DNA from 2 places in the Nitratireductor sp. ATLC21 genome. Region 1 is predicted to be linked to the other one. Evidence: riboswitches for the same ligand, from Rfam matches in the RefSeq annotation. Region 1 holds a riboswitch; the other holds the start of a gene.
What was found. A riboswitch is a leader RNA that binds a small molecule or an ion and turns the genes downstream of it on or off. The one in region 1 is predicted to bind S-adenosylmethionine.
Positions count from the first base shown of each region.

Region 2: it holds a riboswitch for S-adenosylmethionine, as region 1 does, so the genes downstream of both, metA (homoserine O-acetyltransferase MetA) here and AC2CHD_RS09285 (O-succinylhomoserine sulfhydrylase) in region 1, are expected to answer to the same signal.

Region 1 is NZ_JBXUOU010000002.1:330,857-336,980, reverse strand. Features, by position in the region: gene AC2CHD_RS09295 (ion transporter) at 1-674, shown strand, start outside; gene AC2CHD_RS09290 (2'-deoxycytidine 5'-triphosphate deaminase) at 683-1,774, opposite strand; SAM riboswitch at 1,858-1,935, shown strand; gene AC2CHD_RS09285 (O-succinylhomoserine sulfhydrylase) at 1,985-3,175, shown strand; gene AC2CHD_RS09280 (CDP-alcohol phosphatidyltransferase family protein) at 3,184-3,789, opposite strand; gene apaG (Co2+/Mg2+ efflux protein ApaG) at 3,981-4,373, shown strand; gene AC2CHD_RS09270 (Hsp33 family molecular chaperone) at 4,366-5,367, opposite strand; gene argF (ornithine carbamoyltransferase) at 5,349-6,124, opposite strand, start outside.
Region 2 is NZ_JBXUOU010000005.1:105,677-111,800, reverse strand. Features, by position in the region: gene AC2CHD_RS19920 (prephenate/arogenate dehydrogenase family protein) at 1-300, opposite strand, end outside; gene hisC (histidinol-phosphate transaminase) at 304-1,404, opposite strand; SAM riboswitch at 1,522-1,599, shown strand; gene metA (homoserine O-acetyltransferase MetA) at 1,653-2,573, shown strand; gene AC2CHD_RS19905 (omptin family outer membrane protease) at 2,761-3,726, shown strand; gene AC2CHD_RS19900 (DUF1330 domain-containing protein) at 3,749-4,084, opposite strand; gene AC2CHD_RS19895 (NAD(P)H-dependent flavin oxidoreductase) at 4,148-5,233, opposite strand; gene AC2CHD_RS19890 (class I SAM-dependent methyltransferase) at 5,237-6,001, opposite strand; gene gloB (hydroxyacylglutathione hydrolase) at 6,106-6,124, shown strand, end outside.

The DNA.
Region 1 (6,124 bases):
CACTGCTGAAAACACTGGACCAGGCCATATTGGGTGTTTTCGTCGCCGAGCTTCTCGCGCGCTTCGTCGTCTACCGGCAGAACTTCTTCCGCGACCCGTGGCGTATCTTCGACCTCGTGGTGGTGGGCATTGCGCTTGTTCCGGCGACCGCCGGGCTCTCGGTGTTGCGCGCGCTGCGCATCCTGCGTGTTCTGCGGCTTGTCAGCATGGTGCCGTCATTGCGACGTGTGGTCGGGGGACTGATCTCGGCCCTGCCTGGCATGGGTTCCATCATGCTGCTTCTAGGGCTGGTGTATTATGTTTTCGCCGTCATGGCCACGAAGCTGTTCGGCGCCTCCTTTCCGGACTGGTTCGGCACGATAGGCCTTTCTGCCTACTCGCTGTTCCAGATCATGACACTGGAAAGCTGGTCGATGGGCATCGTCCGTCCGGTGATGGAGGTCTATCCGCTCGCCTGGCTTTTCTTTATTCCCTTCATCGTCTCGACCACCTTCACGGTGTTGAACCTGTTTATCGGTATCATCGTCTCGGCGATGCAGGCCGAGCATGATGAAGAGGCATCGGCTGAGCGCACCGCCCTGCAGGCCGAGCAGGAGATCATCCTCAACGAGATTCGAGCCCTGCGCAAAGAAGTGCAGGCAATGGCCGCGGAAAAGGCGCGAGAAGAGCGCTAATTTTTGCGTCAGCCCATGCGGAAGTGTTTGGAAAGCTTCAGCGACTGGCCCTGATAATTGGATTTCAGATCTGCGCCATAGAGTGCATCAGGGCGTGAAAGCATCCGCTCGTAGACGAGGCGGCCCACGATCTGGCCATGCTCGAGAATGAACGGGACCTCATGGCTGCGCACTTCCAGAACTGCGCGGCTACCGGTGCCGCCGGCAGAGGAATGACCGAAGCCGGGATCGAAGAAGCCCGCATAGTGCACGCGGAACTCGCCCACCAATGGATCGAAGGGCGTCATCTCGGCGGCATGGTGCGGCGGCACATGCACCGCTTCCTGCGACACGAGAATGTAGAACTCGTCGGGATCGAGGATCAGGCCGCCCGCACCGTCGCCGGTCAAAGGCTCCCAGAAGTCCGCGATGTCGTGTTGATCGCGCTTGTCCACATCGATCAGCGCCGTGTGGTGTTTTGCACGGTAGCCTATCAGCCCGGTGCCGCCACCGCTCAGATCGACCGAAAGCGCGATACCACCACCGGTGATGTTGGGATCTTCCGAAGCAACAAGCGTCTCGCGCGCATGCAGCTCCGCCAGCGCGCTTTCATCGAGCAGCGCCTTGCCGGTACGGAAGCGGATTTGGGAGAGGCGCGAGCCGGTGCGCACCACGATCGGAAAAGTGCGCGGGCTCACCTCCATATAAAGCGGACCGGAATAGCCGGCGGGGATCTTGTCGAACTCCTGCCCGTGATCGGTCATCACGCGGGTAAAGATGTCGAGGCGTCCGGTCGAACTTTTGGGGTTGGCCGAGGCGGAAATGCCGTCTGGCAGATCGAGCCCCTCCAGCAGTGGGACAATATAGACGCAGCCTGTTTCCAGAACTGCGCCCTCACCGAGCGCGATCTCATGCAGCTTGAGTTTCTCGAGCTTTTCCGAAACGCGGTGGTTCGGTCCCGGCAGGAAGCTGGCGCGCACGCGATAGGCGACGGTGCCAAGTCGCAGATCGAGGCTGGCCGGCTGAATTTGATCGTGATCCAGCGGGCGGGCCGAGGCAAGCGCCCCATTGTCGAACAGTGCCGCGATATCCTTGTCCGGCAGAATTCCCGCTTTTGCCAACGCCCCTCTCCTTGCACAGGCTTTGTTTGAACGAGGTTTAGCGCCGCTTGTCGTTGACGCAAGGCGCTTGAGGGCGTAATGGAGCTTTATCCCGTGGTGATTTGGCCGGTCGGCTTGCAGCCACGTTAAAGAAGTCGCTAAAAGGCCGTGCTCGATCACCGGACCGGCATGCGGCTTTTCGCGGCCGGTTTTTTGTTGGGTGTAGAAGCGATGACAGAGAATTCCGAGAACGACTGGAAACCACAGACAGCGCTGGTTCATGGCGGGGTCACACGCTCGCATTTTGGCGAAACCTCCGAAGCGCTCTATCTGACGCAGGGCTTCATCTATGACAGTGCAGAAGCCGCGGAAGCCCGTTTCAAGGGTGAGGAACCGGGCTTCGTCTATTCCCGCTATGCCAACCCGACCGTTGACATGTTCGAGCGCCGCATGTGTGCGCTGGAGGGCGCCGAAGAGGCGCGCGCCATGTCTTCCGGCATGGCGGCTGTCACCGCCGCGCTGCTTTGCTCGCTCAAGGCAGGCGATCATGTCGTGGCCGGCCGCGCGCTTTTCGGATCCTGCCGCTGGGTCGTCGAAACGCTGATGCCCCGCTACGGGATCGAGACAACGCTTGTCGACGGCGCGAAGCTTGAAAACTGGAAAGCGGCCATACGCCCCAACACCAAGCTTTTCTTTCTTGAAAGCCCCACCAATCCGACATTGGAAGTGGCGGACATTGCCGGTGTCGCCGCCCTTGCGAATGAGATCGGCGGGCGTCTCGTTGTCGACAACGTGTTCGCCACTCCTCTCCTGCAGAAGCCTCTTGAACTGGGCGCGCATGTGGTCGTCTATTCCGCCACCAAGCACATTGACGGTCAGGGCCGATGTCTGGGCGGTGTTGTGTTGTCGGACAAGGAATGGGTGGACGAGCATCTCCAGGGCTTCTTCCGCCACACCGGGCCCAGCCTTTCGCCCTTCAACGCATGGACGCTGCTCAAGGGGCTGGAGACACTGCCGCTGCGCGTGCGCCAGCAAACCGAAAGCGCCGGCCGCATCGCCGATCTGCTCGCCGACCACCCCAAGGTCGCCCGTGTCATCTATCCGGGGCGCGAGGATCACCCCCAGGCCGATATCATCGCCCGGCAGATGAAGGGCGGTTCGACCCTGATCTGCGCTGAACTGAAAGGCGGCAAGAAGGACGCATTCGCTTTTGAGAATGCTTTGAAAATCTTCCAGATTTCAAACAATCTGGGTGACGCCAAGAGCCTGATTACCCATCCTGCCACGACGACGCACAAGAATCTGTCTGACGAGGCACGCGCCGAGCTGGGCATCGGCGACGGCACGCTGCGCCTGTCGGTCGGTCTGGAGGATTGCGATGACCTTCTCGCCGACGTGGAACGGGCACTCGATGCGATCTAGCCAGGAGTCTAGCTGAACCGCCTGCCCGCCAGAACAATGCGTGAAACGGTGGTATAGGCGGTCAGCGCGGCGAAGCCAAAGGCGAGTACCGGAAACCAGGACGGTAAGAGACACATGGCCACGAATACGGCAAGTGTCTCGCTCGCTTCGGCAAGCCCCGTGGTGAAGAACAGCGATTTCTCCCCCCGTGCATCGCTCTTGAGCCTGCGCTTTTCGGCCATGATCGCGTAGGCCAGGAAGCTCGCCCCGTTCACGTAGAACGCCAGTAGAAGGACAGCGCCGGCAATCGCGTTTGCACCGGGATCGACGATGATGAAGCCGAGCGGCACGGCTCCGTAAAAGGCAAAATCCAGAACGATGTCGAGATAGCCGCCGAAATCGGTCTTGCCGTGAATTCTGGCAATGGCTCCATCCAGCCCGTCACATAAGCGGCTGGCCAAAATGAGGGCGAGGCCCGCCCAGAAAGCCTGATATGCAATGAGAGCGGCGGCGGCCAACCCCAGGACAAGCCCCGCATAGGTGACAGCATTGGCGCGCACCCCCGCTGCCGCGAGTTGAGCGGCAATGGCCGATAATCCCGGGTCGATCTTTCGATGCGCCCAACCGTCAAGCATGTTTCACCAGCGCGTTGTCCTCAATGCCCCATGCTTATCGCCATTCGACCTCTCGTGCCGCTCACAATGGCGTCATGAAAGATCATCGCACCCCGTGCATGATCCCCCGTGACATCTCTGCTATGCTCTTGATCTTTCACGGGAAGGCCCCATCCTTCCTGCCTCGAGTGCGTGCAATGCGAGTTTGAGCCATGTACAGAGCTGTTACCCAATCGATCGAAGTGAGCGCTGAACCGAGCTACCTGCCCGCACAGTCAGACCCGGAAAGCGGCCATTTCGTATGGGCTTATCAGATCACGATCACAAACCATTCGCCCGAGACTGTTCAACTTGTCGCGCGATATTGGCACATAACCGACGAGACAGGCCGGGTTCAGGAGGTGCGTGGAGAAGGCGTGGTGGGAGAGCAGCCGGTCCTGCAACCGGGCGACAGCTACACGTATACGTCTGGCTGCCCGCTGACCGCTCCCTCCGGCATCATGGTGGGGCGCTACACGATGCGGGGACCGCGCGGGGCGCTGTTCGAGATTGACATTCCCGCATTTTCGCTCGATCTCCCCGGCGCCGCGGCCCGGATCAACTGAAATCCTTCGGATCGAAGACATATTCGGTCGAACAGAACTCACAGGTGACGCGTATGACGCCATCCTCGATGCTGTCGGCCACTTCATCCGGTGTAAAGCCGTCCAGAACGGCCTTGATCTTGTCTCGCGAACATGAGCAGTCATCGCGCACGTCGGAGCCTTCGTAGACGCGCACACCGTGCTCGTGAAACAGACGGTAAAGCAAGCGCTCGGCACCGACCGTGGGGTCGACGAGTTCCGTCATCTCCGCAGTGGAAAGCAACATCCGCGCTTCCTGCCACGCATTGTCTTGCGGATGCGTGGATCCTTCGTGCCCCTCGTCACCATCGCCGCCGGGCAGATCCAGGCCGCGCATACGCTCGGGCGAGCTGGGAAGGAACTGCAAAAGCAAACCGCCCGCGCGCCAATGTTCCTCGCCGCTCTCGCCGCCCGGCAGCACCATCTTGGCCACACCCAAACGAACCTCGGTCGGTATTTGCTCGGACTGGCGGAAATAGGTGCGCGCGACGTCTTCCAACGTCGCTCCATCGAGCTGCACGATACCCTGGTAACGCTGCATATCGGCACCCTGGTCGACGGTGAGAGCCAGAACACCGGCGCCAAGCAGATCTTCCGGGGCATCCTTGCCGGCTGCAATCGCCTCTTGCAGACGTGTCTCGTCAAAGCGCGCGTAAGCCCGCATGGAGCTGGGCGTGGAAAAATCGGCAACCAGCATGTCGACCGGACCATCGGAGCGGGTCTGGACGATGAACTTGCCCTCGAATTTGAGCGAGCTTCCCAGAAGCACCGTCAGAACGATGACTTCTGCAAGCAGGCGTGCAACCGGCTCGGGATAGGTGTGGCGCGCGAGGATCTGATCGAGCATCGGCCCGAGCTGAACCGCGCGACCGCGCACATCCAGCGGGTCGACGTCGAAAGGAACGACGTGGTCGTCTCCGGCGAAACCAAATTCGCCCAATTGTCTTGTTTCGCTCGTCACCTGTTGAAACACCATGCAAGAACCGCTTTTTGCGCGTGAAGGCGGTTTTCCGCCTCATCGAACACCACCGAATGCGGCCCGTCGATCACCTCGTCAGTCACTTCCTCGCCGCGATGAGCCGGCAGGCAATGCATAAACAGTGCATCGGATTTGGCGTGCTTCATCAGCGCTTCGTTCACCTGGAAGGGCTTGAAAACATTGTCGCCGCGCGCACGATGCTCCTGCCCCATCGACACCCAGGTGTCGGTCACCACGCAATCAGCATCGGCGACGGCCTCCTCGGCAGTTTTCGTGAACGTGATCCGCCCGCCATTCGCACGGGCCCAGTCGACATATTGCGCCATAGGCTCGCTGCCGGGGGGCACTGCAATGTTCAGCCGGAACTCCATGCGGGCAGAAGCCTCGATTAACGAATGCAGAACGTTGTTGCCGTCGCCGGTCCAGGCAAAGAGCTTGTCCTTGACCGGCCCCCGATGCTCCTCGAAGGTGAGAATATCGGCCATGATCTGACACGGGTGCGTGTCATCCGTCAGCCCGTTGATCACCGGAACGGTAGCATTCTCCGCCAGTTCGATGAGACGCTCGTGCGCCGTTGTGCGGATCATGATTGCATCCACATAGCGCGAGAGCACCTTCGCCGTATCAGCGATGGTCTCGGAGCGGCCAAGCTGCATCTCGGTGCCGGTGAGCATGATCGTTTCACCGCCAAGCTGGCGCATGCCGACATCAAAAGAGACGCGGGTCCGGGTGGACGGCTTATCGAAGATCATCG
Region 2 (6,124 bases), on a different contig from region 1:
GCCCACATCCGTGACAATCGCCCCCGGTTTCAACCCGGGTGCGATGGCTTGGGCAACCTCACCGGAAGCACCCACGGGAACCGAGACGATCACCAGATCGGCATCTCGCACTGCTTCGGCAGGATCCTGCTCGTAGACATTACCCAATTCCAGTTCGCGCGCTCTGGAGAGGGTCTTTTCGCTCCGGCTTGAAATGGCGACGGTTGATGCAAGACCGCCATGCCTGATCGCTCTCGCCAGCGAGGAACCGATCAGGCCGATGCCGACCAGCGCGATCTTTTCAAAAAGTGGGTCAGGCACAACTCAGCTTTCCATGAAATCCTTGAGCGCGGCAACAACGCCGCGATTGGCCTCTTCCGGGCCGACGGTCAGGCGCAATGCATTGGGAAACCCATAGGGCACCACCCTGCGCAGTATATAACCGCGAGACCCGAGGAAAGCGTCGGCATCGGCAGCCGACTTGCCGCCATTCTCGGGGAAATGGATCAGCAGAAAATTACCGACGCTGGGCGTAACGCGCAGACCAAGCTTGCCGAGCTCCTCCACGAGCCATGCACTCCAGGTTTCGTTGTGCGCAACAGCCCGTTCCACATGCGCCTTGTCGCGGATTGCGGCTGCACCCGCCTCAATGGCCAACGCATTGACATTGAAGGGGCCGCGCACCCTGTTCACCGCATCCACCACATGAGCCGGCGCATACATCCAGCCAATGCGGAGCGCCGCCATGCCGTGAATTTTCGAGAATGTGCGCGTCATCACGACATTCTCACTCGACGAAACCAGCTCAATGCCGGACTCGTAATCATTGCGGCGCACATATTCGGCATAGGCCGCATCCAGCACGAGCAGCACATTCTTCGGCAGGCCTGCCTGCAGACGGCGCACCTCATCCACCGGCAGATAGGTGCCGGTGGGGTTGTTGGGATTGGCAAGAAACACAATGCGCGTCTTGTCCGTCACCGCCGCCAGAATGGCATCCACGTCCGCACGCTCTTTGTCTTCCTTCACCACCACCGGCTTGCCACCGGCGGCAAGCGTCTGGATACGGTAGACAAGGAAACCGTGCTCGGTGAAAATCGCCTCATCGCCGGGCTTGATATAGGTCTGCGCCAGCAGGCCAAGAAGCTCATCGGACCCGTTGGAGCAAAGAATGTTGGCCGGGTTCAGGCCATGCGTCTCCGCAATGGCATTACGCAGCTTTGCTGCCGATCCGTCCGGATAAAGCTCCAGATGCCCCATCGCTTTGGAAATCGCCTCGACAGCCGCAGGCGAAGGCCCGAGCGGAGATTCGTTCGAGGAGAGCTTCCACACCTTCGTCGCACCTGGCGCGCTCTCGCGGCCGGGCACATAAGCGGCGATATCCATGACACCGGGCTTCGGTTCGGGACGGACGGACGTGCTCATTGAATGGTCCTGTTTTGAAAAACGGTTGAACGGATCCTCAACCCTTCGGAGAAAATCCGTCCGTTGCTTTAGACCATGACGGCGATTGACGCAAAGAAAACACCATCCTAAATAAAGGCCTCTCTTCGTGGTGATTTGGCCGGTCGGCTTGCAGCCACGTAAAACAATTCGCTAAAAGGCCGTGCGAAGCAGAATTTGCTGAGACCGGTCGCGATTTCGCCGCCGGTCTTTTTTGTTGGAGCAAAACGATGCCGATCAAGATACCCGACCAGCTTCCCGCCCGCGACGTTCTCGTGCGTGAAGGTGTGTCCGTGATGGACGAGCAGACAGCGCTGCGGCAGGACGTCCGCCCTCTGCAGATCGGTCTCCTCAATCTTATGCCCAACAAAATCCGGACCGAAACCCAGTTCGCCCGCCTGATTGGCGCCTCACCTCTGCAGGTGGAATTGACCCTCGTGCGCATCGGCAACCATCGCGCAAAGAACACACCGGAAGAACACCTCATTTCCTTCTACCAGACGTGGGAGGAAGTGCGTGACCGCAAGTTCGACGGCTTCATCATTACCGGTGCGCCCATCGAGCTTTTGCCCTTCGAAGAAGTTACCTACTGGAGGGAGCTCGAGGAGATTTTGGATTGGACTCTAACCAACGTCCACTCTTCATTTTTTATTTGCTGGGGAGCCATGGCGGCTGCCTGGCATTTCCATCGCATTCCCAAATACACACTGGAGAAGAAGGCTTTTGGCGTCTTCCGGCACCGCAACAACGCGCCCGCCTCACCTTTCCTCGCCGGTTTCTCCGATGATTTTGCAATTCCCGTTTCACGGTGGACCGAAGTCCGCTCTTCAGACATCCCTGCTGATCGCGGCCTTCAGGTGCTCATGGAATCGGACGTCACCGGCCCGTGCCTCCTGACAGAAGAAACCGGCAATCGGCTCTATATGTTCAATCACATCGAATACGATTCCACCTCGCTCAAGGAGGAATATGACCGCGATGTTGCAACAGGAACCGAGATAGCCGTCCCGCATGGGTATTACCCGGACGACGATCCGAGCCGTCCGCCGCTCAACCGCTGGCGCTCACACGCGCACCTGCTCTTCGGCAACTGGATTAATCAGGTTTATCAGTCGACGCCTTATGAGCTTGAACAGATCGGTCAGCGCTAGTAAACGCACACCGCTCCTTTCGTCCTATAGGTTGCCAGACGCGCGATAAAAACAGCGGGTCGAGAAGGAGCGACTACTCGAAATACAACTTATTATTGCATACTATAATAATACACTAAAAAATTTAAGACAGTGATTTGATTGAGCTTTTTCAGCAGCTCTTGATTTCGACAATGGATAGCAACCGATGCACAAGTTTTTCATTTCTACAGCTTTTTTAATTTCCGTTCTGCCGACATCGGCACCTGCGGCCGATCTAGCAATCCCCGACAGGCTAGAGGTGACCTCGCAGGACCGTGCAATCACCTTCATCGGAGGCGTAGGCTACACGTTCCTCGAGGCTGAAGAGATCGTCTACGATTCTGTCGGAAATCGCATCAGCGCGCTTTTCTGGGAGAGTGAAGCGCCTGTGCTGACCGGGGGCTTACGTGCGCGCCTTGCAGGCCCATGGACATTGGCGGCCAATGCGACAGTAGGGTTATCCGGGAACAGCCGAATGGAGGATTACGATTGGCTCGATGCGTCGCCAAGCTATGCCTTCAACGACTGGAGCGATCGCTCCGTTCACCCTGATACGGATCTGGACCATTATTTCACCGGTGATATCGCACTCGGGCGGGATTTCGAGATCCGGGATTCAGTCACTCTTAATCTGCATGGCGGCTTCAAATATACGGATGTCAAATGGACCACTTTCGGTGGATCGTTTGTCTACAGCGAAGAAGGTTTCCGTGACGAACAGGGCGACTTCCGCGACGGTGAACGCGGCATCTCTTACCAACAGAAGTTTCCCGGAGTGTTTATTGGAGCAGAAGCCACTTCCAGGCACAAAGGCTGGACCTTTTCCCTCCAGGCACGTGGCGGTCTGAATTTCAAGGTCGAGGACGAGGACCACCACTGGTCGCGCGACCTTCGATTCAACGGTGATTTTGGCACCCTGCCATTTGTGTCTTTATCTGGACGCGTAGAACACAGCATCAACGGGAATGCGAGCCTGTTTCTCGCTGGAAGCTTTGATCAACACTTTGATAGAATAGGCGATGTGCGGATTTCGGAAATCGCTTCGGGCGCACCGGTCGAAGCAATCCGAAATAGTGGGGGCCTGGGGTTCCGTGCAATCACGCTCTCTGGCGGTTTCAAGATGAGGTTCTGAGCCAACCCAGGCCCGGCGGACTTCACGCTTCTTGGACTGCGATCAGAATATCGCTCGCCTTATGGCCGGGATCGACCCCATCAATCAGCAGGATGTCGCCATCCGCGTGATCACTGCGTAAGCGCTTGATGACCTGATAGGCTGAAGACGCATACCAGTCGTCGGCGTTTTGACGACTAGGGAAGGCGATCACGATCAGATCGCCCTCCCAATTCCCTTCCTTCACGTCCGGTCGAGCGCCATGGATGATGAATTGCCCGCCAAACGGCTCCAGCGTTTCATCGATACGCTCCAGATACTCGATGATGGCCGGGCCCAATACGACATTGCGAAGATGACCGATGGCATAAGCTTGCATGGACGGCACCCCTCTCTCAGAAACTGTTGAGAGCACATTGGAGTGCCTTCCGAAGGTATCCAATTACCCCAGAGGTAAAGGCTGTCCTCGAAGGAGTTTCTCCGCATCACGGGCCAGTTTGACGGTCAGCTCGCCAGCCGGCATTGGAGCGGAAAGAGCCGCTGCCTGCCCCGCCCAGAGCGGCGAAAAATCACTCACACCCGCCTTCTCGGCAGCCGCGCGCAATGGCCCTACAGCAGCCGTCGCCAAAGGAAAGGCCGGAGCCTCCTTGCTCATTGGGCCTACTTCGGTGACATAGCGGTTCAGCAACCCTCGGGCTGGGCGCCCGGTAAACACATTGGTGAGCACCGTGCGATCGTCCCGTGCCAGCGCCAGCGCATCCCGATGTCCCGGGCTGGTCAGCGCCTCCGGCGACTGTAGATACGCCGTGCCCACCTGCACGCCCGACGCACCGAGCATGAAGCAAGCGGCCACCGCCCGGCCATCGGAGATTCCGCCTGCCGCAATCACAGGAACGGAGACCGCATCCACCACCTGTGGCACCAGCGCCAGCGTTCCCGGCTGCGTGGCGATGTCCGGCTCGAGAAAAACACCTCTGTGGCCTCCGGCTTCCGCGCCTTGCGCGATGATGGCATCGCAGCCGTTTTCTTCCAGAAAGCGTGCTTCCGCGACGGTCGTGGCCGACGCTATGATCTTTGCACCTGCTGCCCGCACACGCTCCACCAGGCCGGTGTCCGGCAAACCGAAATGAAAACTTACCACCTCCGGGCGGAATTCCTCCACAATGGCGCAGCTTTCCTCGTTGAACGGGTTTCTACCCGCACCAGCGGGTGCCGCATCCGGATCGATGCCGAACTCGGAATAATATGGTCTCAATCGCTCGCGCCACGCCGCTTCCCGTTCTGCATCGGGCGTCGGTGGCACATGGCAGAAGAAGTTCAGATTGACTGGCCTGTCCGTGCGCTGCCGGATAACCCCCATTTCAGCGCGGATCTTCTCCGGCGTCAGCATGGCGCAGGGCAAAGAGCCAAGTCCGCCAGCCGCGCTCACCGCAATGGCGAGCTCTGAGCCAGCTGACCCTGCCATCGGCGCGAGAAGAATGGGCAGCTCGATCCCAAACAATTCGGTGATTCGCGTATCCCTCGCCATCGATCAACACTCCCTTTCCCGATTGCGCCGGACGGCACCAACGCGCGTGGCACCCTGTGGTGACAGAACGGGCACAAAAACGCGACGTGATGCGCGGGCCGTCACCGGCAGCCCCTGATAAAGCCGCTTTTCAGCCTCCACCACCAGAACGCCGGCGAAAATCGGCCAGAACCGCCGTCCAGCCTGTTCCAGCAACTGGTGAAATCGCAAAACAAAGCGCCGTTCAGAAGGGGGAAAATGGAGCGCATCGCCCCACGCCGTCGCCGTAAAGTTCGCGTCGCGGAGCGCTTCTGCCAGCTGGGTTCTCGAATAAGGGCGGCCGGTGCCGAAAGGGGTATTCTCGAACCGCGCCCACATGCCGCGGCGATTGGGCACGGCGATCACGAGCCGCCCGCCCGGCGCCAGAACGCGCCAGACCTCCAGAAGTGCCTGCTGTGGATTTTCGGTGTGTTCCAGCGCATGCACCATGAGCACCCTGTCCACTGAAGAATCGGGCAGTGGAAGCTCCTCCTCAAAGACCAGTGCCGTGGTTGAGGGTTGCCCCGCCGGCCATGGCACTGCCCCCTGCATGGCCGGCATGAACGCAAATGCGCGTTCCGCATCAGCGCCGAAGCGGTCGAGCCATGGCAAGGTGTAGCCAAGACCCACCAGTCGTTCACTGGCGCTTTTGGACCAGATGGACGACAGGGCCAAAGCCAGCGAGCGCTCCGCCAGACGGCCAAGGAGGGAAGAATAGAAAGCGCGAAGTGCGACGATGTCCGAGATCATGGCCGTGACGGTACCGCCCTTCCACGACACCGGCAAGAATTGTCGCACCCGGCGTGACAAGCCGCCGCCCTCGCCCTATCGTCCGGCCATCAACGGAGAGACCCATGGCCCTGAAAATCGAGC